DNA from 3 places in the Bacillus sp. GW823-FHT06A10 genome. Region 3 is predicted to be linked to each of the others. Evidence: predicted binding sites of a transcription regulator. Region 3 holds the regulator's gene; each other region holds the start of a gene.
What was found. The regulator LexA, encoded in region 3, represses DNA repair genes until DNA is damaged. The targets are predictions, from matches to a motif close to CGAACATATGTTCG.
Positions count from the first base shown of each region.

Region 1: AC1Q8M_RS07435 (YolD-like family protein) is a predicted target of LexA. The motif match lies at 3,462-3,475, and genes of this name have one in related genera.
Region 2: uvrB (excinuclease ABC subunit B) is a predicted target of LexA. The motif match lies at 4,139-4,152, and genes of this name have one in related genera.

Region 1 is NZ_JBXAHT010000001.1:1,428,894-1,437,175, forward strand. It holds gene AC1Q8M_RS07410 (glycoside hydrolase family 25 protein) at 43-1,041, shown strand; gene AC1Q8M_RS07415 (peptidylprolyl isomerase PrsA) at 1,244-2,095, shown strand; gene AC1Q8M_RS07420 (hypothetical protein) at 2,416-2,634, shown strand; gene AC1Q8M_RS07425 (KH domain-containing protein) at 2,883-3,113, shown strand; gene AC1Q8M_RS07430 (hypothetical protein) at 3,068-3,289, shown strand; gene AC1Q8M_RS07435 (YolD-like family protein) at 3,611-3,946, shown strand; gene gerPF (spore germination protein GerPF) at 4,155-4,370, opposite strand; gene AC1Q8M_RS07445 (hypothetical protein) at 4,578-4,913, shown strand; gene AC1Q8M_RS07450 (hypothetical protein) at 4,958-5,158, shown strand; gene AC1Q8M_RS07455 (SDR family oxidoreductase) at 5,301-6,008, shown strand; gene AC1Q8M_RS07460 (DUF6944 family repetitive protein) at 6,252-6,926, shown strand; gene AC1Q8M_RS07465 (YqaE/Pmp3 family membrane protein) at 7,125-7,337, shown strand; gene AC1Q8M_RS07470 (KTSC domain-containing protein) at 7,402-7,611, opposite strand; gene AC1Q8M_RS07475 (transglycosylase domain-containing protein) at 8,078-8,282, shown strand, end outside.
Region 2 is NZ_JBXAHT010000003.1:247,451-255,732, reverse strand. It holds gene AC1Q8M_RS22125 (LysR family transcriptional regulator) at 1-55, opposite strand, end outside; gene AC1Q8M_RS22120 (YeiH family protein) at 206-1,228, shown strand; gene AC1Q8M_RS22115 (helix-turn-helix transcriptional regulator) at 1,546-1,743, shown strand; gene AC1Q8M_RS22110 (hypothetical protein) at 1,891-2,118, shown strand; gene AC1Q8M_RS22105 (MerR family transcriptional regulator) at 2,219-2,980, shown strand; gene AC1Q8M_RS22100 (hypothetical protein) at 2,977-3,597, shown strand; gene AC1Q8M_RS22095 (DUF4362 domain-containing protein) at 3,642-4,073, shown strand; gene uvrB (excinuclease ABC subunit B) at 4,225-6,201, shown strand; gene uvrA (excinuclease ABC subunit UvrA) at 6,207-8,282, shown strand, end outside.
Region 3 is NZ_JBXAHT010000001.1:2,907,741-2,916,022, reverse strand. It holds gene glnR (transcriptional repressor GlnR) at 1-169, shown strand, start outside; gene glnA (type I glutamate--ammonia ligase) at 218-1,552, shown strand; gene AC1Q8M_RS14700 (PadR family transcriptional regulator) at 2,171-2,494, shown strand; gene AC1Q8M_RS14695 (DUF1700 domain-containing protein) at 2,487-3,029, shown strand; gene AC1Q8M_RS14690 (DUF4097 family beta strand repeat-containing protein) at 3,030-3,833, shown strand; gene lexA (transcriptional repressor LexA) at 3,925-4,545, opposite strand; gene AC1Q8M_RS14680 (YneB family resolvase-like protein) at 4,687-5,343, shown strand; gene AC1Q8M_RS14675 (DUF896 domain-containing protein) at 5,389-5,628, shown strand; gene AC1Q8M_RS14670 (bifunctional metallophosphatase/5'-nucleotidase) at 5,669-7,252, opposite strand; gene AC1Q8M_RS14665 (phosphate/phosphite/phosphonate ABC transporter substrate-binding protein) at 7,437-8,282, shown strand, end outside.

The DNA.
Region 1 (8,282 bases), 1.5 Mb from region 3:
AAAACAAGCTATGAATAAGACATTAAAAAGGAGCTGGAATGTATGGGGTATATTGTAGATATTTCAAAATGGAATGGAACTATCAATTGGGATATTGCAGCATCTCAGCTAGATTTAGTGATTGCTAGAGTTCAAGATGGCTCTAATACGGTGGATTTTATGTATCAAAATTATGTTAGTGAAATGAAAAAGTATAGTATCCCATTCGGTAATTATGCTTTTTGCCGTTTTATATCTATTGCTGATGCAAAGAAAGAGGCACAAGATTTTTGGAATCGTGGTGATCAATCAGCTAAGTTTTGGGTGGCGGACGTAGAAGTTCAAACGATGGCAGATATGCAAGGCGGGACACAGGCATTTATTGATGAATTACGCCGTTTAGGTGCGGAAAAAGTAGGATTATATGTAGGGCATCACATGTATTTATCATTTGGAGCACGTAATATTGAAGCTGATTTCGTATGGATCCCTCGTTATGGAGGGAATAAGCCAGCATATCCATGTGATATTTGGCAATATACGGATTCAGGGAATGTTCCTGGGATTGGGAAATGTGATCTGAATCGATTAGTAGGAAATAAGTCACTTTCTTGGTTTATAGATTCGAACAAAGCAAATCAATCTAACATAGTGTATAAACAGCAACCGAATGGCATTGGTATTGCAGTTTCGAAATATCCTGATGGATACGGAATAAATTTATATGAGAACCCCATGAATCCTCAATTTACAGGTGCACTCACTCAGAAAATTCCATATTTAATCTTAACAGGTTATTGGGGAGGCGGTGAGCAAGATATGATTTGTTTAGGGAACGATAAGCAGTGGGCATATTTAAAACATTTTAAGGTGAAATGGTTTTATGCAACTTCGAAATATCCTGTCGGCTACAGAGTAAATTATTATGAAGAGCCTGAATGTATGAATTATAAAGGAAATATAGATGGATCGACATCTTTTCGAGTGTGGGGTAGAGTGGGAAATGCGGTAGATATCGGGCAGAATAGTTGGATACCTGAAGAACATGTAAGTATTAAGTAACTATAGCAGCCGTATTGTTTTTGAGGTGTATGTAAAGAGTCTTCTTACTATACATAATAGTAAGAAGACTCTTTATGTTTAAAAATGGAAATGCATGATACATAGTCAACTCATATGAAATGAATTACATGCAGAAAACACACTGTTTTCACAATGCCTGTGTATAGTTAATTTGCATAATGATAAAAGTGAGGTATTTGAATTGAAAAAGAAAAAAATATTTATTGGAACAATTATTTCATGCGTGATGCTAGCATTATCTGCATGTGGTTCTTCAGACAACGTAGTAACATCAAAAGTAGGAAATGTTACAGAGAAAGAATTAAGTAAAGAATTAAGACAACAATATGGAGAAAGTACTTTATATCAAATGATGTTAAGTAAGGCATTGTTAGATAAATATAAAGTTTCGGATGAGGAAGCAAAAAAGAAAGTAGAAGAAGCAAAAGATAAAATGGGTGAGAACTTTAAATCAACTTTAGAACAACTTGGATTGAAAAATGAAGATGAATTAAAAGAAAAAATGAAGCCAGAAATTGCATTTGAGAAAGCGATTAAAGCAACAGTCACAGAAAAAGATGTGAAAAATAACTATAAACCAGAAATGAAAGTAAGTCACATTTTAGTGAAAGATGAAAAGACAGCTAAAGAAGTAAAGGAGAAAGTAAATAATGGTGAAGATTTTGCTGCCTTAGCAAAACAGTATTCAGAAGATACTGGTTCAAAGGAACAGGGCGGGGAAATATCTGGTTTTGCTCCTGGACAAACTGTGAAAGAATTTGAGGAAGCTGCGTATAAATTAGATGCAGGCCAAGTAAGTGATCCAGTTAAAACAACTTACGGTTACCATATTATTAAAGTGACGGATAAAAAAGAATTGAAGCCATTTGATGAAGTAAAGGAAAAAATTCGTAAAGATTTAGAACAACAAAGACTACAAGATACGACAGGTAAATGGAAACAACAAGTAGTCAATGATTTATTGAAAGATGCTGATATTAAAGTGAATAATAAAGAATTTAAAGATACATTTAAATTTCTAGAAAAGAAATAATGATTGTAATCATAATTAGAAAAGGGAACTCATATAGAGTTCCCTTTTCTAATTAGTGTGTGAGTTATAAATAGATAGTAAGACAATACAATATTACATTTAAATATTAAGAATTACAATGGGAAATAATGGATATCGAACATAATTTAAAAAATAATACATATAATGTTTTTGAATAAATATTTAATATGGATAATTAGTAAAAAGCTGAGCATTCGAATGGAAAGGATGTTCTTTTTGGTGTGAAAATTTTAGGATAAATAATGAATCGTATTAAACGCGTCATTTACCACATCAATAAATTAAGGTGGGGAGAATATATGAAAGTAATCTTTCAAGGAGAGGGCGGCGCGAAAATTTTTGAGTCATATGATGAAAATGTAAGTGATTTATTAGCTATATTAAAAGAAACGAAAGGGATTAAAATCGGGATTGTTGAGTATAAAGTGTTAAAGTACGAACTTAATTATTTTCGTCATCCGAAAAAAGCGGATACAGAGAGAGAGTTACATATAATAGTACAACCTAAGTATATGTAATGAAATATAATAATAAAAATCACTGATTCAGTTTTGTAAAGTTTCATAGAGTATGTAAGAAAAGAGAGTGTTGTAAATGCTCTCTTTTCTTATGCTTTGTGAGTTCGTTCATCATAGTATATGTGTTCAGTTATAGATGGTTAATAAACGAAAAAATTTAAAACTTTTTTGTTTAGGCAGGGATTTTATATTTGAGTAAATAAATATACTATGAAGTATTTTTTATACGAATATTGGAGGAGTATAAAATGAGTTTAGCAAGTTACATAGGCTGTAATGTAGAAATTCCGTTAACGGAGCCCGATTCTAATGATGTAATTGTTTTTGGACCATGTTTTGCAGATGAAAGTATGCTTGAAATTGTACAAGAGTATCAATTCCAAAAAAATTACATATATGAGGTTTCAACTAGTTGGGGAATTGAACTTGTCGAGTGGCAAAACGTAAAGGAAAAAAAGAAGCGAAAGAAAAACTTTTAACTTTATGCAAGATTATGGAAGGTTATTTGGAAGAAGGAGACTATTTCGAATTATTCAGTTGTTGGGTTGGTGATGAAGATAAGGAACGAGTAGGGGAATTGAAATTAAAAATAAATCATTTTAATATAGATGAATTATGTATTCCAGAAAGAACATTAGTTAGGATAGAAAAATAAACATTGAAATATTTTTTAAGAAAAGGCGATTTCACTTTGTGTGAAGTCGCCTTTTAGTTGTTATATGCATTTTACATAAGAAATGAGAAGTTTATTTGATAAAGGAAAAAAGTATGGAGATAAATAAAATTATGTTTTTTGTTAAAAAATAATAAGTATGGCTCTTCTCAAAAGAACGTAAGTTCGTGTATAATAAGAACGAATGTTCTTTTGAGAGGTAACCTAATTATAGTTTAGAAGTAAATCCGAGTTTAGTGCGTATTAAAAATAACTAAGGGATAGTATGGCTAAATAAATGTATAAATGATCAAGGAGATAAAAATGAACGATGTAAAGATACAAAAGGAAGAAAGAGAGTGGGTTCCGTTTACAGTAATATCCGAACAACTTTTAAATATGAGAAAGATTATTGGAGAGAAATTAAAAGTACAAAAACCGCTTTTAACAAACGAAGCAAAAGAGAGAATTTCTGATAAATTATTAACGTCATTACTGTCTGAGAAAGAAATATTGGTAACATATTTTGAAGATGGTTACATACTAACAAACTACATGACTGTTGTACATATCAATCCGGTAAAACAAATTGTAATTTGTACAGACGCCTTTTATAAAACTTACGTATTTAACGCTATGGATATTATTGAAATAACGTAAAAGAAGCTGAATATTAAATGGCAGCTTCTTTTATTTCTGATTTATGAGACAAATAATACAAGAAAAAGCAGCTAGCTTCGTGCTAGCTGCTGAGCCCCAGGGAAAGGGAGAAAAAGATAGGGTACTCCAAAATCAACAAGAGCTGTCAAACAGCCTGATTATAGTATAGACAAATTAAGATTTTCTATACTAAAAGTTGAACATAAGATTAGGCTGTACCCACTTGGTTTTGATCTGCAAGGTCAGAATCAAATGTATTGGTCGCGCTAACACCGCTAAAAGTATTAACAACAAAACCAACGTTTGATGCGCCAGAGCCATTATAAGCTTTCGTATTTTCTTTTGGAGAAACGTTGTAGAAATCACCTAAGTTAAATGAACCATTACTATTTTGTACAACTAAATTCCCTACAACTGATGGCATAATTTTCACCTGCTTTATAATAAGTTGTTAACATTACTATATGGAGTTATAGTCCAGATGGTTCATATAATAAAAATTGTGGAATAGTAAAACGTTTGGAGCATGGATTTCAATAAAAGTGTGTTAAAATTAATATAATAAAGTTGAGTAATTTTTTTAAAAAATTTGTATAATTGATATATACGAAAATAAAGGAGGCAAAATGTAATGAAAGATATTATGAAAAAAGTTGATTTAACAGATGCCAAATCAAGTAATCTTGTTGCACTAATTTATAGTAATGAAGTTATATTAGTTGAAGACGCATTTTGTCCAAATGAAATAAAATTAAAGTTTAATGAAATTGCAATTTTATCTGCAATTAAAACAGCTCATATTGCGAAAGTGTCTATTAGGAAAGAACTTGAAGCGCTTTTTCATGATACGGGTGTTATATTAGTGAAACAAAATGTTGATTATGGTAGTAGCCAATCTATTACCATGCATTTTGAGCAATTTAAAAAATTGCAATATGAGATTGAATATTTAAATAAAAGTATGTAATAAGGCAGCTAAATAAAGGTTCTATCATAAAGGTGGAATGTGTTGTGTTGAAAAAGTGGTTTGAAAATTATTTGGGTGAATCGCATTGTAAACATAAATATATTTTTATTAAGATGCAGGATAATGAGGATTTTAAAAAAGATACATTAGGTGTAGTTTATATTTACCAGTGTGAAAAATGTGGAAAAGAGAAGTTGAAATGTAAAAACGATAATGAAATAAACAATGAATTTTTAGATATATAGCAAAAAGTAACCATGATGGTTACTTTTTTTATTTATGTATGCAATATCAAAACCATTACTAAAGTATGAGTTGAGTTAATACTATAGTAAATGGCTGAATAAAAATGAAGAGAGTAAGATATAGGGAAGGAGGATGAGAGAAATGCAGAGAAAAGAAATTGGTAAATCTGTAATTATTACAGGTGTGACACAAGGGTTAGGACGTGCGATGGTTGACCGATTTGATGAATTAGGGTGGAACATATATGGTTGTGGACGTTCAAAAGATAAAATTGAAGAACTAAAAAAACAGTACAGTAAAATACATGATTTTCAAGTAATTGATGTTTCAGATTCTCAGCAAGTTAACAACTGGGCAAATTATATACTTAATAGACATACGGCTCCCGATATGATAATAAATAATGCATCGATTGTAAATCAAAATGCACAACTTTGGAAAATTACGGCTCAAGAATTCGAAAATGTAATGAATGTAAACGTGAATGGTGTAGTAAATGTAATAAGAGCGTTTGTTCCCGCAATGGTAGCTAGGAAAGAAGGAATTATCATTAATATGAGTTCTAGTTGGGGGAGAGAAGGTGAAGCTGAGCTTGCGCCATATTGTGCCTCAAAATTTGCAATTGAAGGTATCACTAAATCTATGGCACTGGAATTACCTCATGGCATGGCTGTAGTTGCTTTAGATCCTGGAGGGAGTATTAGTACTCCAATGCTGAAGTCATGTGCGCCACAATATATAAATGAATCACCTACACCTGAAACTTGGTCACATAAAGCAACTCAATATATATTGAATATAACAATAGATAAAAATGGAGATTCACTGACATGCCCAGCATGCATATAAAAAGCACCTTTAAGGTGCTTTTTATATTAGTAGCACATTATATCATTCACAAAATTACATTTAAAAAATAAAATAAAAGATTAAGGGTGGAATTTATTTATTCCGCTATTTGCCGATTAGTAAGACCCCTACCTCAAAATTCAGCGAAAGCAAAGAATTTAGGAGGGGGATGAAGAAAACCCCACTGATTAAAGTTTCACTTTATTTTGAAAGGTTTAGAAAATATTTAAATAGGTGATAAAAATGAATCCAAGCGGTTTAAAAGTTACAGGGGCATGGTTTCAAGTAGGTGGGAACCTTACAGCTGCAATTGGAACGACAAGAGGATTTATTGGAGAAGAGAAAGTTGAATCGGATCTCGTTATTGTAGGAAGCTCATTACAAGCCCTCGGGTATATATTACAAATCATTGCGAGCAATTATGATGATGGGGAAGAAAAAAGAGAAAATCAAAATATAGGCTTAGAGAATCAAAGTAAATTACTTGATCAAATAGGAATTGAGCTATTAGCATTAGGGAATATATCAAATGTAATAGGAACATATTTTAATATAAATGAACAATCGAAAGAAAATGATTATCTTATTATTACAGGGAACAGTTTACAATCGATCGGTGCTTTTTTAGGAGTAGAAGCAGCTTTGATGGATATAAATGTACTACAGAAAATTATTATATTAGGTAACTCCATGCAAAGTTTAGGTGCTGGATTACAAGCGTATCAAGGTGTTTCAAATGTATTGAAAGATGAGAGAGAAAATGAAGATAGTATTTTTGATAAGAAGGATGAGAGAATAATTGCACTCATTGGTATTTGGATACAAGCGATAGGAACGTTAATTTCTGCAATTGGAGTAACTGCAATAGAGGAAGAAAATAGGCTAGAAAACAATGAAAAGGTTGAAATACTTATATAAATAGAAGGAGATACATGAATTTTATAGGTACGTTAAGATTAAAATAGTAGTAGGTTTTTTTGCCTATAGATAGAATATATAAAGTAAGAGATGTTATATATACTTAATGAAAATTTATGTAACAACAACATCATAAGGTTTCTTTACGTATGTTTTGAAAAGGGATATATAAAATACAAAATAAGGAGTTTTCAAGGGATGATGTATTTATTAGCAATTTTTCTTCCACCTGTTGCTGTACTATTTTGTGGAAAACCAATTCAGGCAATAATAAATTTCATATTAACATTAATATTTTGGGTGCCAGGAGTTATACATGCAATTCTTGTAGTGCATGATAAAAAAGCTGATCGGCGTTTGAAAAAACAAATTCAAGCATATGATGAAATTAATAAGAGGAATCGAAGATAATTCATCTGTGAAATGTTTTTAAAAGAAAGGAGGATTAACCTCCTTTTTTTAGTGGGTGTTAAGTTTAAATTTTTGTGTGGCGGAAAGAATTTTTAATATAAGTTTTATGATAATAACTTTTAGATTGTGCATGTAATAGGCCAGTATAAATACTTTCTGGTACATTAAAGAAATCGTACATACCATTCTTTAATTGGATTCGCAAAATCATAGAAAAAGGATTATAGCCAACAGCAACTATATTTTTTGAAATCACGGGAGATAGCTTCATCATTACGCAACTCCTCACTTTTCATTTTTAATAATTTCTTGTAGATATTGAGGTTGTGAAGTTGAAATCCTTATAAATTAAGAGGTATTATACTTATATGCAATATATTAAATGTTTGTTATACGTAATTATAAGGAAGTTCACACGAAGTACATATCGTTGTGCTATTTTTATTTCACCTTTGATTTATAAATAAGAAAATATTGACCATTTGAAAAAAAGGTATATTATTTATACGAGGTATTAAAAATTCACTTTTTACATTCTATGCTTAAAGGGGCAGCGTTATTAGGAAAAATAGAAGTGAAAATAGTTTGTATAAGAAGTATTCTAAAATTTATAATCTGTGAATTGGGAAAATATTGAATGCTCCAGGTCAATATACTTTCTTAATCAAATGCATTTTAGAAAGTGACCTCAATATTTTTAAGTAAATCAACGGGAGAATTGAAAGGCAGGAGAAAGTAACATGTCAGAAAATTATCGTTCTCGAGAGGAACGACGACAAGTTAAAAAGAAAAAACAACCAGCTTCTAAAACACAAAAACCAAAAGGTAAAACATCATTCTTTCGCAAGTTTTTAATTACTTGTTTATTACTTGGTATTGTTGGTTTAGTGGCGGGGGTTGCTACCTTTTTCGTAATGATTAAGGATGCACCAAAACTTGAGAAAG
Region 2 (8,282 bases), on a different contig from region 3:
AGAAGTGTTTCTGTTCAACGACAGTAACAAAAATTTTTAAAATGTCTACGTTCATATAATGGGCTCCTTTCTTTTCTATCATCTTATCATAAGTATTTCTGATGATAGACATTCGGTATTGGTATTAAACTTATTATAGAAACTCTCTTATAATGTAAGTAGAAAGAACATGCATGTTCCAATACGATTGTTGGGGTGGTACAAGGTGGAACAAACACTTGTTATACAAAAGAAGAAGGGCTTTGGATTTTCGCAAGGAATTGGGATTACATTATTAATCGCAATTGCCGCGAAATATTTAGCAGAGCTTCCATTTTTAAATATTATGGGACAATTAGTAATTGCTATTCTAATTGGGATGGTTTGGCGCGCTGCAATTGGAGTTCCTCATGATGCGATTGCAGGAACGAACTTTGCGAGTAAGAAGTTACTGCGCTTTGGGATCATCTTACTTGGAATGCGATTAAATCTTGTTGATATTGCGAAGGCGGGGCCGAAAGTATTGGTCATCGCGGCGGTTGTTATTACATTTACTATTTTTGTTGTATACGGACTAACGAAAGTATTTAAAGTAGAAAAGAAACTTGGGATTTTAACAGCATGCGGTACGGCAATTTGCGGCGCGGCCGCGGTCGTGGCAATTGCACCGCAAGTGAAAGCAAAAGATGACGAAACAGCAGTTGGAGCGGCGATTATTGCAATTTTAGGTACAATATTTACGCTTATTTATACGTTATTATATCCAGTGCTTGGCCTATCTCCATACGGATATGGAGTGTTCTCAGGGGCGACACTGCATGAAATTGCTCACGTAATTGCGGCTGCGGCGCCAGGAGGAAGCACGGCTGTAGATATCGCAGTTATCGTGAAACTAACGCGCGTTGCAATGCTTGTACCAGTAGCGATTTTAATCGGATTATGGTTTGGTAAGAGTGAAGGTAGCGAGGAAAAAAGATCATGGCGCGACCTTCCAATTCCATGGTTCATCTTCGGGTTTTTAGCAATGAGTGCAGTGCATTCGCTTGGGATTATTCCAGAAGTTGTTGCGGGGTACATTGTTGTCATTGCTTATATGCTAATCGCAATGGCGATGGCAGGGCTCGGTTTAAATGTAGAGTTTAAAACTTTCCGTAAATTAGGAAGTAAAGCATTCGTGGCAGGGCTGATTGGCTCGGTTTGCTTATCGGTTCTTGGATACGTTCTTGTATGGGGATTAGGATTTATATAAGTAGGACGAAGAAGCTGTTCCAAAAGATATTTTGGGGCAGCTTCTTTCTTATGCTTATGGTGCTACTGATGTCGATATATTTGGGAAATCGCCGATATAAATGGAGTTGCGCTGATATATTTGCAAAATCGCCGATATATTTTAAGTTGCGCTGATATATTAAAAAAATCGCTGATATAAATTGAATTACTCTTGTACTTTTTTAGAGAAGATATGCAGTGAAATGTTTTTCTAAAATTTGTAAAGATATCTTTACTTGTAACTGGAAAATATTTATAATTTAAGTAAAGATATCTTTACTTTTGAAGGTGGATCCTATGGGTGTGAAAAATAAAATAAAAGAGTTAAGAAAGCAAAATCATATAACACAAGTTGAAATGGCAAAGGCGATGCAGGTGACGCGGCAGACGATAGTGGCGATTGAAAATCATCATTACAATCCGAGTCTAGAGTTATCTTTAAAAATTGCCAAATATTTTGGAGTGAAGGTGGAGGAAATCTTTACGCTGGAGTAAGGAGAAAGAAAATAAATGATAAGCTTGAGAGATTTCAATTAGAGTAAACGTTTAAATATATAAGGATTGGTTTTGATTTATTAATTAGTATCGCATCAACGAGCGTGTTAGCAACAAGGAATAATAGATAGAAAAAGGGGAACTGGGATGGGATTACCGGTGTTATGTGTCGCTACAGCTATATTTGCGCTTCTTTGGGGAATGCAAAATTTTTCTCGTAATCCAGTGCCGAGTATTTGTATTATGATTGGTACTGTAGGTTTATCGTATTATTTATTATTATTAGCCCATTATCATAAAACGGCAACGAGTGTTGTTGTTGGAGCACTTATTTTATTTTGTGGGCGCGCCATACAAAAGGGGTTATTTCCATAAAAGCTGTTTATACACTTTGTATAAACAGCTTTTTGTATTTTTTTTACAAAACACTTGAAAGTTACGTAACGTCATCTTCTATAATGAGGGGGAAGAGGTGATGGTAGTGATTTCAATACAAGAATTGACGAGAGAAACAGGGGTTACAGTACGTACACTACGTTATTATGATCAAATAGATTTATTAAAGCCGAGCGGAAAAACAGAGGGTGGGCATCGGTTATATAGTGAAGCTGACGTTATTCGTTTGCAACAAATTTTATTTTTAAAAGAAATGGGATTTTCATTAAAAGAAGTTGCGAATATGTTAGTAAAAGGTGAGCTGGATTTGAAAAAATCACTTGAAAACCAACTTCGATTTGTACAAGAAGAGCAAAAGAAGTTCAATCGAATGGAGCGTGTTTTACAAGCGGTTGTTTATTCGGTAGATGTAGAGGGAGAACTTGATTGGAAAGTTATGTTTGAACTTATTCAGCTTTCAAAACAGTCTCCTCGTATACGTGAAATATTTCAAAATGAAGTATTTTCAAAGGAAGAACAAAAGTTGCTTCATAATTTGCCGAATATGAGTGAGGAAGATCCGAATGTTTTAGAATGGGTAGATTTATTAAAGCAATTACGTATTTTTATGAAAGAGGGTAAAGAAGCCACTAGTGATGAAGTACAAAGGGCAATGAAGAGATTAATGCAGAAGTGTTTAGAAATGGCTAATGGTGACGAAGCGTTTTTAGATAAGTTATGGGAAGTTAGAAAATCAAAGGAAGATTCACAGAAAATGAGCATGTATCCAATTGAAGAAGAGTTTTTATTATATATGGATGAAGCTTTTCGTATTTATGATGAAAGGGAGAAGGATAAATGAGCATACTCGCAGAATATCGTTGGTATTTTTTAATTGGAGCAGAGATTGTATTTTGGTTATCGGCTATCGGTTTCTTTTTACTCCGTTACGGATTCCGTTTGAAGAAGGCGAGCTTTATTATGGGGATTGTACTCCTCGTAAATGAAGTGTTTATTTTAACATTAGGGGCAGTGGACTATTATCAAACAGGAAAGTTCTCTAATTTTCAAATCATTACTGTAATTATTTTACTGTATGCAGTTTTCTACGGGAAAAAGGATTTGAAGAAGCTTGATATATTTGCGCAAAAGCTAGTTGCGAAATGGCGTAATGAACCGGCGCCTATTATTGAAGAACAGGTAGAATTAACAGGTATGGCCTATGCAAAGCAGGAAATAAAAAATTGGGTATTACATCTTGTTTTATTCGTTGGTGTGCACATATTCTTTTTCTTCGCGTATGGATTTATTCCATTTGAACAATGGGGTAATTGGTTAGAATCGGGAATCGTTTTAAATAAAGCTGCAAGTCGCGTGAGCCAAGTGTGGGCAATTATATTTTTAGTTGATACAGCGATTTCATTTTCATATGTGGTTTTTCCGAAGAAGGAGAAAGGAAAAGAAAAGCTACTTTCATAGTTGAAAGTAGCTTTTGGGTATACAAATAATTTTTATAGGAGAGGATGACAATAGAAAAAAGAACCAGCTTTATATGTCTATTTCTCTTGAGTTTAGTAGCATGCTCATCATCTAACACTACAATTGATAAGAAGAACGATGTCATTGTAAAGGGAACCAGGATTTCCAATCTAGATAAATTTGAAAATTTCGTTTTGAATGTCGAACAAAGGGAAGTTGATAAAATAAGAATTGTACAGTATACCCTTGAAGGGGACCCGATTTTTCAAACGTTAGAGTATAGTGGGAACGATATATTTTATGTTTCAGATAATAGAAAAGACAAATTTGCTGGGAAGGATAAAGGGTTACATAAAGATAGTTGTAAAAGTATTGTTAAAGAGCAGCGCGAATCAGAAAGTGCTTATCGGTTAATAGATTGTATGAATGAAGCTGGGCGCAATGGATATGACTTAGTATATGTACCTAAAAAATAGAATTAGTAGAGGAAGGAAGTATTTACTCCTTCCTTTTTCTATGTGTATATTGTCGAAAATTTTACCGAATATCTGTTCGTTTTTTTAGGTTTTTTATAGGCATTCGTGGTAAAATAATAATACAGATTTTTATGAGGAGGTCGGATTTTACTTGGAACATCAATTTGAAATTATATCAGCGTATTCCCCGCAAGGTGATCAGCCGGTAGCTATAGAGAAGCTTGTAGAGGGAATTAATAGTGGAAAGAAAAAGCAAGTGTTGCTTGGAGCGACAGGAACGGGTAAGACATTTACGATTTCAAATGTCATTAAAGAAGTGCAAAAGCCAACACTTGTTATGGCTCACAATAAAACGTTAGCAGGACAGTTATATAGTGAGTTGAAAGACTTTTTCCCGAATAATGCAGTTGAATATTTTGTTAGTTATTACGATTATTATCAGCCGGAAGCGTATGTACCACAAACAGATACGTTTATTGAAAAGGACGCGCAGATTAATGATGAAATTGATAAATTGCGTCACTCGGCAACGTCTGCATTATTTGAACGGGACGATGTAATTATCGTTGCGAGTGTATCGTGTATATATGGTTTAGGTTCTCCTGAAGAATATCGCGAGTTAGTTGTATCACTTCGAGTTGGTATGGAGAAGGACCGCAATCAATTGCTTCGTGAACTTGTTGATGTACAGTATGGACGTAATGATATTGATTTCAAGCGTGGTACATTCCGTGTGCGCGGAGATGTAGTTGAAATCTTCCCAGCATCACTTGATGAGCATTGTATTCGAATTGAATTTTTCGGCGATGAAATTGATCGTATTCGTGAAGTAAATGCGTTAACAGGTGAAGTATTAGCAGAACGTGATCATGTAGCAATCTTCCCAGCATCTCACTTCGTTACACGTGAAGAGAAAATGAAGGTCGCTATTGAAAATATTGAAAAAGAATTAGAAGAGCGTTTAAAGGATTTAAATGATAACGGTAAGTTGCTAGAAGCACAGCGTATAGAGCAACGTACACGTTATGATTTAGAAATGATGCGCGAGATGGGCTTTTGTTCAGGTATTGAAAACTATTCCCGTCATTTAACACTTCGTCCAGCGGGTGCAACACCGTATACGTTATTGGACTATTTCCCGGAAGATTTCTTAATTGTTATGGATGAGTCGCACGTATCAGTGCCACAAGTAAGAGCGATGTATAACGGGGACCAAGCACGTAAGCAAGTACTTGTGGATCATGGATTCCGTCTGCCGTCAGCTTTAGATAATAGACCGCTCATGTTTGATGAGTTTGAGGAGAAAACAAATCAAGTTATTTACGTTTCGGCGACGCCAGGACCGTACGAGTTAGAGCAGTCACCAGAAGTAATAGAACAAATTATTCGTCCAACAGGGCTTTTAGATCCACCAATCGATATACGACCTATTGAAGGGCAAATTGACGATTTATTAGGAGAGATTCAAGATCGTATTGCAAAAAATGAACGTGTATTAATTACGACTTTAACGAAGAAAATGTCAGAGGATTTAACGGACTACTTAAAAGATGTAGGAATTAAAGTGAACTATCTTCATTCTGAAATTAAAACGTTAGAACGTATTGAAATTATTCGTGACCTTCGCCTTGGTAAGTTTGATGTACTTGTCGGTATTAACTTATTACGAGAAGGATTAGATATTCCAGAAGTATCACTTGTAGCGATTTTAGATGCTGATAAGGAAGGGTTCTTACGTTCAGAGCGCTCATTAATTCAAACAATTGGTCGTGCCGCGCGTAATGAAAACGGCCGCGTTATTATGTACGCAGATCGTATAACAAGATCAATGGGAATTGCAATTGAAGAAACGCAGCGTCGTCGTACTATACAAGAAGCCTACAATAAAGAGCATGGTATTACGCCGAAAACGATTCAAAAAGGCGTACGTGATGTAATCCGTGCAACGACAACTGCTGAAGAGACAGAAACATACGAAGCAACTCCTGCTAAGAAAATGACGAAAAAAGAGCGTGAAAAGACAATTGCGAAGATGGAAGCAGAGATGAAAGAAGCAGCAAAAGCGTTAGACTTCGAGCGTGCAGCTGAACTAAGAGATTTACTATTAGAATTAAAAGCGGAAGGGTGAAAAGAGTGAGTAAGAGCAAGGATTTTATCGTTGTAAAAGGTGCTAGAGCACATAACTTAAAAAATATTGATGTAACCATTCCGAGAAATCAGCTTGTCGTTGTAACGGGATTGTCTGGTTCGGGGAAATCATCATTAGCATTTGATACGATTTATGCAGAAGGGCAGCGCAGATACGTAGAATCGTTATCTGCGTATGCGCGCCAGTTTTTAGGACAAATGGATAAGCCGGATGTAGATACGATTGAAGGATTGTCACCAGCGATTTCAATCGATCAAAAAACGACGAGTCGTAATCCACGTTCAACTGTCGGAACGGTAACGGAGATTTATGATTATTTACGTTTATTATTTGCGCGAATTGGTACGCCAATTTGTCCAAATCATGGGATTGAAATTACATCACAAACAGTAGAGCAGATGGTAGACCGTGTTCTTGAATATCCTGAACGTACGAAATTACAAGTGTTAGCTCCTATCGTTTCTGGGCGTAAAGGTGCACATGTGAAAGTACTTGAAGATATTAAGAAGCAAGGATATGTTCGTGTACGTGTTGATGGTGAAATGCTTGATGTGTCTGAAGAGATTACGTTAGATAAAAATAAGAAGCATTCTATTGAAGTTGTAATTGACCGTATTGTTGTAAAAGAAGGAATCGCAAGCCGTCTTGCTGATTCACTTGAAAGTGCATTAAAGCTTGGCGGAGGCCGAGTGTTAATCGATGTAATGGGAGAAGAGGAACTTCTATTTAGTGAACATCATGCTTGTCCGCATTGTGGTTTTTCAATCGGAGAATTAGAGCCGCGTATGTTCTCATTCAACAGTCCGTTCGGAGCGTGTCCTTCTTGTGATGGACTTGGTTCAAAGCTAGAGGTAGATTTAGAGCTTGTTATCCCGAACTGGGATTTATCATTAAATGAACATGCGATTGCACCTTGGGAACCGACAAGTTCACAATACTATCCACAACTTTTACAATCTGTATGTAATCACTACGGCGTTGATATGGATATGCCTGTGAAAGATATACCGAAAGATTTATTTGATAAAGTGTTGTACGGAAGCGGGGAAGAGAAGGTTTATTTCCGCTATGTAAATGAATTCGGTCAAGTAAAGGAAAATGAGATTTTATTTGAAGGTGTTATTCCAAACATTGAACGTCGTTATCGTGAAACGAGTTCTGATTACATTCGTGAGCAAATGGAAAAGTATATGGCAGAACAAGCTTGTCCGAAGTGTAAAGGCGGCCGCTTAAAGCCTGAAAGCTTAGCTGTTTTTGTTGGTGATAAAACGATTGCTGACGTAACGAAGTATTCAGTTCAAGAAGTACAAGAATTTTTCTCGAATGTAGAGCTAACGGAGAAGCAACAAAAAATAGCTCATTTAATTTTAAGAGAAATTCAGGAGCGCGTTGGATTCTTAGTGAACGTTGGTTTAGATTATTTAACGCTAAGTCGTGCGGCTGGTACGTTATCAGGTGGTGAGGCGCAGCGTATTCGCTTAGCGACGCAAATTGGTTCTCGTCTAACTGGCGTACTTTATATTCTTGATGAGCCTTCAATTGGTTTACACCAGCGCGATAACGATCGTCTTATTCGTACATTGCAAGAAATGCGCGATTTAGGTAATACATTAATCGTTGTTGAGCATGATGAAGATACGATGATGGCTGCTGATTATTTACTTGATATCGGACCAGGTGCAGGTATTCACGGTGGGCAAGTTGTATCGGCAGGGACACCAGCTGAAGTGATGCAAGATGATAATTCGTTAACAGGAAAATATTTAAGCGGTAAAGAGTTTATTCCAGTTCCACTTGAAAGACGTAAAGGTGACGGACGTAAAGTGGAGATTGTCGGCGCAAAAGAGAATAACTTAAAGAATGCAAAAATGTCATTCCCACTCGGTACGTTTGTAGCGGTAACAGGTGTATCTGGATCAGGTAAAAGTACGATGATTAATGAAGTACTATATAAATCGTTAGCGCAAAAGTTATATAAAGCGAAAGCGAAGCCAGGTACTCATAAAGAGATTAAAGGTCTTGAACATTTAGATAAAGTAATTGATATTGATCAATCGCCA
Region 3 (8,282 bases):
AGTGTTACTAATGAAAGAAAATCAAACAGAAGCAGTGAAAGTAAAAGAAGAAACGAAAGAAATTTCAAAAACTGAGCTTCGCAAAATACTTCGAGATGAACTACAACATACAGGTAGATTCAATCGAACTTCATTGCGACAAGGTGACATTTCAAGATTTTTTCACTAAAGATAACTGATTCTGAAGGCGATTAGAGGGACTAAGGAGGAATTTATAATGTCTAGATACACAAAAGAAGATATTTTCCGTTTGGCGAAAGAAGAGAATGTAAAGTATATCCGTTTACAATTTACGGACCTTTTAGGGGTAATTAAAAACGTAGAGATTCCAGTGAGACAATTAACGAAAGCTCTTGATAACAAAATGATGTTTGATGGATCTTCGATTGAAGGTTTCGTACGTATTGAAGAATCTGATATGTATTTATATCCTGATTTAGACACTTGGGTAATTTTCCCTTGGACAGCTGAAAAAGGTAAAGTAGCTCGACTAATCTGTGATATTTACAATGCAGATGGCACTCCATTTGATGGAGACCCACGTAACAACTTAAAACGTGTGTTAAAAGAAATGGAAGCTTTAGGATTTTCAGACTTCAATCTTGGACCAGAGCCAGAATTCTTCCTATTTAAGGTTGATGAAAAAGGAAATCCAACATTAGAATTAAACGATAACGGTGGATACTTCGACCTTGCGCCGATGGATTTAGGGGAAAACTGTCGTCGTGATATCGTTCTTGAACTTGAAGAAATGGGATTTGAAATTGAAGCATCTCACCATGAGGTTGCTCCAGGGCAGCATGAAATTGACTTTAAATATGCAAATGCAATTCGCTCATGTGATGACATTCAAACATTCAAACTTGTTGTAAAAACAATTGCTCGTAAACATGGTTTACACGCAACATTTATGCCGAAACCACTATACGGTGTGAACGGTTCAGGTATGCACTGTAACTTATCATTATTTAAAAATGGTGAGAACGTATTCTTTGATGCAAACGGTGACTTACAACTAAGTGATGATGCTCGTCACTTCATCGCAGGTATTTTAAAACATGCACCAGCATTTACAGCGATAGCAAATCCAACTGTAAACTCATATAAACGTCTAGTACCTGGATATGAAGCGCCTTGTTACGTAGCATGGTCTGCACAAAACCGTAGCCCGTTAGTACGTATTCCTGCATCTCGTGGTATTAGTACACGCGTAGAAGTACGTAGTGTTGACCCAGCTGCAAACCCATATTTAGTAATGGCTACATTATTAGCTGCAGGTCTTGATGGAATTAAAAACAAATTAACTCCACCAGCTGCAGTAGACCGTAACATCTATGTAATGACAAAAGAAGAGCGCGAAGAAGCAGGTATCGTTGACTTACCAGCAACATTAGCGCAAGCGTTAGTTACATTACAATCTAATGAAGTAGTATGCGGTGCACTAGGAGAACACTTACTTGAGCACTTCATCGAAGCGAAAGAGATTGAGTGGGATATCTTTAGAACACAAGTTCACCAATGGGAACGCGATCAATATATGTCTCTTTACTAAGAGGCTTGAACCCTTGATACAACTCGTATCAAGGGTTTTTTAATTCCCTATTATTACAATTTTATATGGTTGCAAAATGAAAAACAGCCACATAAAAGCCAATAATTAATAACAAGTAGTGATATCATAGAAAAACATTATCAGATAAATGTAAGTTTTATATAATTTGTGAAATGAAAAAGCCTTGATACTACGGTATCAGGGCTTTTTTAGTGAAGTTATTGGATATGTTAACTACTAGATAATGGATTGTTTTTGGTTATTTTGAATCATGTTACTAAGAAAATCTTTTCAAAAGAATTGATCTTATCTTTTTTAATCACTTGTGCTAAAACTTAATAATTCTTTACTGCCTTGTACAACGCGAGCGATGATTTTTATGTCCTCATCTGCAAGGCTATAAGTTTGTGGCTTGTGAATCAGATTATTACTCAATGATATTAACGTAATGATGCTCAGTTATAACACAGTCTTATTCAGAATTTCGTTAGTTCATTTTCTAAATTTAGGGAATAAATATAGCTTAGTACCTTGCAATAAACAATACTAAGTGGTATATTATGGATAAATCAGGTACCGTGTATTGAACAGTACTAAGATAGGGAAGGAGGATGGCACTTGAACGTTCAGTTTAAAAAAGGTGTGCTTGAACTTTGTGTATTAGCACTTGTAAAACGTAAAGATAGTTACGGTTATGAACTTGTTCAGCAAATCTCTAATAAATTTTTAATATCGGAAGGATCAGTATACCCTTTATTACGTCGTTTGACGAAAGAAGGGTATTTTCAAACGTATTTAAAGGAATCTACGGAAGGGCCACCTCGTAAATATTATCAATTAACAGAGCGAGGGGAGACGCAATTTCATTTGTTAGTAACAGAATGGCGTGATTTTGCGAAAGGGGTACAAGAAATTATTGAAGGGGTGGAATGGGATGAGTAAAGAAGGGTTTCTTAAAGAATTATCAAGTTATCTTAGAAAGTTACCAGAGGAAGAGAGGCAAGATATTTTATTGGATTATGAAGAGCACTTTCAGTTTGGACTAGAAGAGGGGAAAACTGAATCAGAAATAATTCAGGGCCTTGGTTCTCCGAAAGTAATCGCAAAAGAGTTACTTGCGATGTATCGCTTCGATGAAATGAAAAAAAATCCATCGACTTCAAATGTGACAAGAGCTGTTATGGCAGCGATTGGACTTAGTTTGTTTAATTTTATTATTGTGTTAGGCCCGTTAGTCGCAATTGTTGCTTTTATATTTTCTTTTTGGATTGGTGGTATTGCTAGTGTAGTAACACCATTTTTCGTTATTGGAAAAGTATTTATGGGTACTTTTATATGGTTGGATCTTTTCGTTAGTATAACGTTTGTTGGAGTAGGTTTATTGTTATGTATTATCGCTTTTTATAGTACAAAGTGGTTTAAGAGATTGTGTGTACGATATGTAATATGGAACTTCAAAATGATAAAAGGAGAGTAAATGATGAAAAAACTATTTTTAATCGCTATCGCTTGTATCATTATTGGAGTAATAGGAATTTCCCAAACATATGAAAAAGCAGTACAAACTGCTGAAAAAGGCGATAAAGAAGATGTAATTAAAAACGAAACATTAAAAAATATAGAAGTTAAGTTAGATGCCGGAGATATTGTTATCCAAAAATCTCCTGATTCTTCTTTTTATGTAAAGCAATCAGGAGATGTACGTAAACAAGAGATTCGTATTGCAGAAGATGGTGACACATTAAAAATTATTGGGGAAAGAGAAAAAGGTGCTTCATTTGATTTTTCTTTTTATGATTTTAGGTTTCAAACGTCTAAATTGACTCTCCTTGTGCCTGAACGCTCTTATCAAGATGTAAAAGTAAATTCATCTGCTGGACAAATCGAAATGAGTGATGTGAAAAGTGATAGCGTAAGTGTTAGAACACTTGCTGGAGAAGTAGAGTTGAAACAAGTAACGGCTAAGAATGTGGAAGGATCGACAAAAGCTGGTGAGGTGAACTTTAAGAAGGTATTAGGGAAAGTGACCGCAAAAACAAAAAGTGGGGAAATAAATATTCGAGATCATGATTCCAAGTATAATCTAGAAGCAAGTTCAACTGAGGGAGACATAGATATTACTTTATCGGAAAAACCACAAGATGCGGTAATTACTGGGCAAAGTGCTGCCGGAGATGTAACAATTTTTAATGAAGAAAATAATAACGTAACAATTGGCAATGGTAGTAAAAAGATTAGCGGTAAAACGGCTGCGGGAGATGTGACGATTGAAACTCGTTAATAAGAAATAGAATGTATGGAAATCTATCAAAATACAAAAAAGAAGATAATTACCGTATATAAATAAGGTAATTATCTTCTTTTTATTATTTTTAATGTAAATCACGATATACGCCAATTACTTTCCCGATAACTGACACTTGTTTTAAAATGATAGGTTCTAATGAAGAGTTTTCTGGTTGTAGACGGAAATGGTCTTTTTCTTTATAGAAACGTTTAACAGTTGCTTCGTTATCTTCTGTTAAAGCGACTACAATTTCACCATTATATGCAGACTGTTGTTGGCGAACAACAACTAAATCTCCATCGAAAATACCAGCTTCAATCATACTATCTCCAGAAATACGTAACATGAACACTTGGTCTGCTCCAGCAACAATACTAGCTGGAAGTGGGAAATGTTCCTCTACGCTTTCAACCGCTGTAATTGGTAAACCGGCAGTAACTTTTCCGACAATTGGAACTTGAATAACAGATTGTGTTTCCGTATCCATTCGGTCTTCACCTAAAATTTCAATGGCACGTGGTTTTGTTGGATCGCGTCGAATGTATCCTTTTTCTTCTAATCGTGATAAATGTCCGTGCACTGTAGAACTAGAAGCGAGGCCGACTGCTTGACCAATTTCACGTACGGAAGGTGGATATCCTTTTTCTTGTACTTTTAGCTTAATAAAGTCGAGAATGTCTTGCTGGCGTTTCGTTAACTTTTCCATGTTTTCTAACACCTCGTTTTCTTTCATTTTTCTTATTAATAAGTATAACATGTGAAAAAACATTCTACAAACATAAGTTCGAACAAATGGCGGATTTATGTTACACTATAGGGAAATAATAGGGAGAAAGAGGGGTTCAAAATGAATGCAATTATTTATGCACGTGTGAGTACAACGAAAGAAGCGCAAGAAACATCATTATTACGTCAAAAAGATGAATTATTGCATTTAGCTGAGCGCTATCAAATGAATGTTACTAAGGTGATTGAAGAGCAGGCTAGTGGATATACAATTGAACGTGACGGTATATTAGAGGTGCTGGATACAATTCGAGACGAACAAATTGATGTGTTACTTATACAAGATGAAACGCGCCTTGGTAGAGGAAATGCGAAGATCGCATTAATGCATTGTTTACATAAAGAAGGCATAAAAGTATATACGCATACACATAATGGTGAATTACAATTGTCGGATTCTGATTCGATGGTATTAGATATTATTGGTATTGTTGAAGAATATCAAAGAAAGATTCATAATTTGAAAATTAAACGAGGTATGCAACGTGCAGTAGAAAAAGGTTATCGTCCAGAAAATAATTTAAAAAATCGTCATTTAAGTGTAGGAAGAGAGAAAAAAGAAGTGCCAATTGAGGAAATTGTACGTTTGCGAAAAAGTGAACTCACGTTTGAAGAAATTGCAGCAACATTACGTGGATTTGGTCATAATGTTTCAAAGGCGACTGTACATCGTAGATATGTAGAGTATACGAAGCAATTGCTTGATAAAGAAGAGTAACTATTGTATGATAATAATCAGTTTTGATTAGAAGGGGGATTCGAGATGATTAATCACGAACTCGTTGAACGCATTAACTTCTTAGCGAAAAAAGCAAAAGCTGAAGGTTTAACTGAAGAAGAGCAACGTGAGCGTCAATCGCTACGTGAACAATATTTAAAAGGATTTCGTCAAAATATGTTAAACGAACTTAAAGGAATTAAAGTTGTTAACGAAGAAGGTACAGATGTTACACCGACGAAATTAAAAGCTTTAAAAAAGCAAGATAATGCAAAATTAAATTAAAAGATGGGCGAAGCCCATCTTTTTTTATTTGTAAAAATCGTTATTTAATAACTTTCCAGTTGTTATTAACGGTTGCTTCTATCGTTTTATGTTCCAATATATAATTAGCGATAAGTTCAGACATATCTGTGGGTATATCTTTTACTACCGGTTTGTTTTGAAACATAAAGAAATTTCCCCCGCCACTTGCACGATAATTATTCATTACAACTTCATATTCTTCATTCATATTAAGAGGAGCACTGTTATGCTGTAAAGATTCTACTCTTTCACCAATTGGTTTTGAAATGTTTAATACATATGAAATCCCTTCCCACATATCATAATTATAATGTTGTGGTTTTGGTTCTATGTAGGTAGGACTTACGATGATGGATCCATCTGTTTTTAATGTGAAATAAGAAGCAGAGAGTTCAAGAGCGGCTTTTATATCAGCTCCAGTTATTCTAATTACTTTTAATGTGTTTGGATAAATATAATTAGAAACGATGTCACGCATTGTTACATGTTCCGGGAAACCTGGAGATGTATTATGGAACAAACTTGTACAAGAAATTGATACCTTAGCTATATCCATCTGTATTTTATTTATGAATTCGATAAAAGGATGATCGTGCAAACGAGTTTGCATAGCATCTGAAATTTGCATGTCCCCCTGAATGATTCCAATAGGTTGATCAAGCCACTTTTGTGTTTTCTCTTCGTAATCGGCTACCAATGAAAGTACATCTTGGTCCGCTTCAATTCCTTGTACAGATAATAATTCAGAAGAGCTCTCTTTTTTTACCCATTTACGTTTCGTTTTTTCGAATGTTACTTTTACTTTGCCGACTGAGTGTCCATTGCATCCGGTCTGTAAAATTGTTACACCGTTAGCCATTGTGTGAGAAATTTCTCGGTGTTGATGACCTGTTAGTAAAAGATCTATGCCTTCAATTTCATGGCACATTGCATATCCTTGGTTTTCACCTGTTAACACGTCAGTAGGTTCCCCGGTTTGTAAATCTTTTTCAAATCCACCGTGATAGGCTACGACTAATAAATCGGGTTTCTCATGTTCGCGAATATAAGAAACCCATTTTTTTGTAGTCTTTAATGCATCTTCAAATAGTAAATCTTTAATGTGATGGGCCTGTTCCCAATTTGGGATGTAATGTGTTGTTACCCCTAAAATAGCGATTTTTATATTGGATTCAATCTGTTTGATTAAATAAGGTTTTCCGAAATAGGGTTTGTTTATGTTTTTATCTAATATGTTTGCTGATAGGTACGGGAAGTTCGCAGTAGTCACAGCATTATTTAATATATTCATCCCGTAATTAAATTCATGATTGCCGATAATTGCAGCGTCATATTGTAAGTAATTCGCTAATAAGGACATTGGATTTTTTTTGTTTTTTTCGTATGTAACGTAATGATAAGTAAATGGTGTTCCTTGAATAAAGTCGCCATTATCAATTAAAAGAACGTTTGTATTTTGGGAACGTTCTTTTTTTATAAGAGTAGAAATTTTAGCTAAACCAAGTTCTGCTGGGGAGTTATCTTGGTAGTGAATAGGATAAACAGTGCCATGTATATCGCTTGTTAATAAGATGTTTAAAGTTACAGTTTGATTTTGTTCCAATATGACTCACCTTTTCTATTGTTATCTTCCAATTAATCATATCAAATATGTGAAGTGAATTTTGATGTGAATGTATAGAATGTGTAAAGATTCTGTAAATACCCAATTGTGTATCAAAATATGTGATATATTTCTTCATGTTTACGGAAGGTTATTTTATAACAAGAAAAATGGAGGCATTAATATGTTGAAAAAAGTTTTTGCAATGAGTACAACAGTTGTACTAGCGGCCGGATTATTAAGTGGCTGCGGGACGAAAGAGTCCAGTGCAAGTAAAAATGAAGATACGAAAAAAGGTTATGTACCAAAGACCTTAAATGTTCAATTTGTTCCTTCTCAAAATGCGGATACGTTAGAGGCAAAGGCAAAACCATTGGAAAAGCTATTAAGCGATAAATTAAATATTCCGGTAAAAGTTAGTATTTCAACTAACTACAATACAATTGTAGAAGCGATGGCATCTAAACAAGTAGATGTAGGATTTTTACCGCCAACAGCGTACGTATTAGCACATGAAAAGAAGGCTGCAAATGTAATTTTGCAAGCACAACGTTTTGGAGTAGAGGATGAAACAGGAGCTCCTACAAAAGATTTAGTAGATTATTATAAATCTGAGTTTGTTGTTAAAAAAGACTCTAATATAAATAGTGTAAAAGATTTAAAAGGTAAAAAAATTGGTTATCAAGATGTAACATCATCAGCAGGATATGTATGGCCTGCAGCTGTTCTATTAAAAGAGGGAATTGATCCGCTAAAGGATGTGAAACCTGTTACATTAAAAGGGCATGATCAGTCACTTATTGCTCTTTTAAATGGTGATGTAGATGCAGCTGTTGTATTCCAAGATGCTCGTAATATTGTAAAAAAGGATTATCCGAATATATTTGATCAAACGAAAATAGTGAAATTTACTGAGAAAATTCCGAACGATACAATTTCTGTACGCTCGGATTTAGATGCAGAGTGGAGCAAGAAATTACAAGATGCTTTCATTGAAATTGGAAAAAATGAGGAAGGCCGTAAAATCATT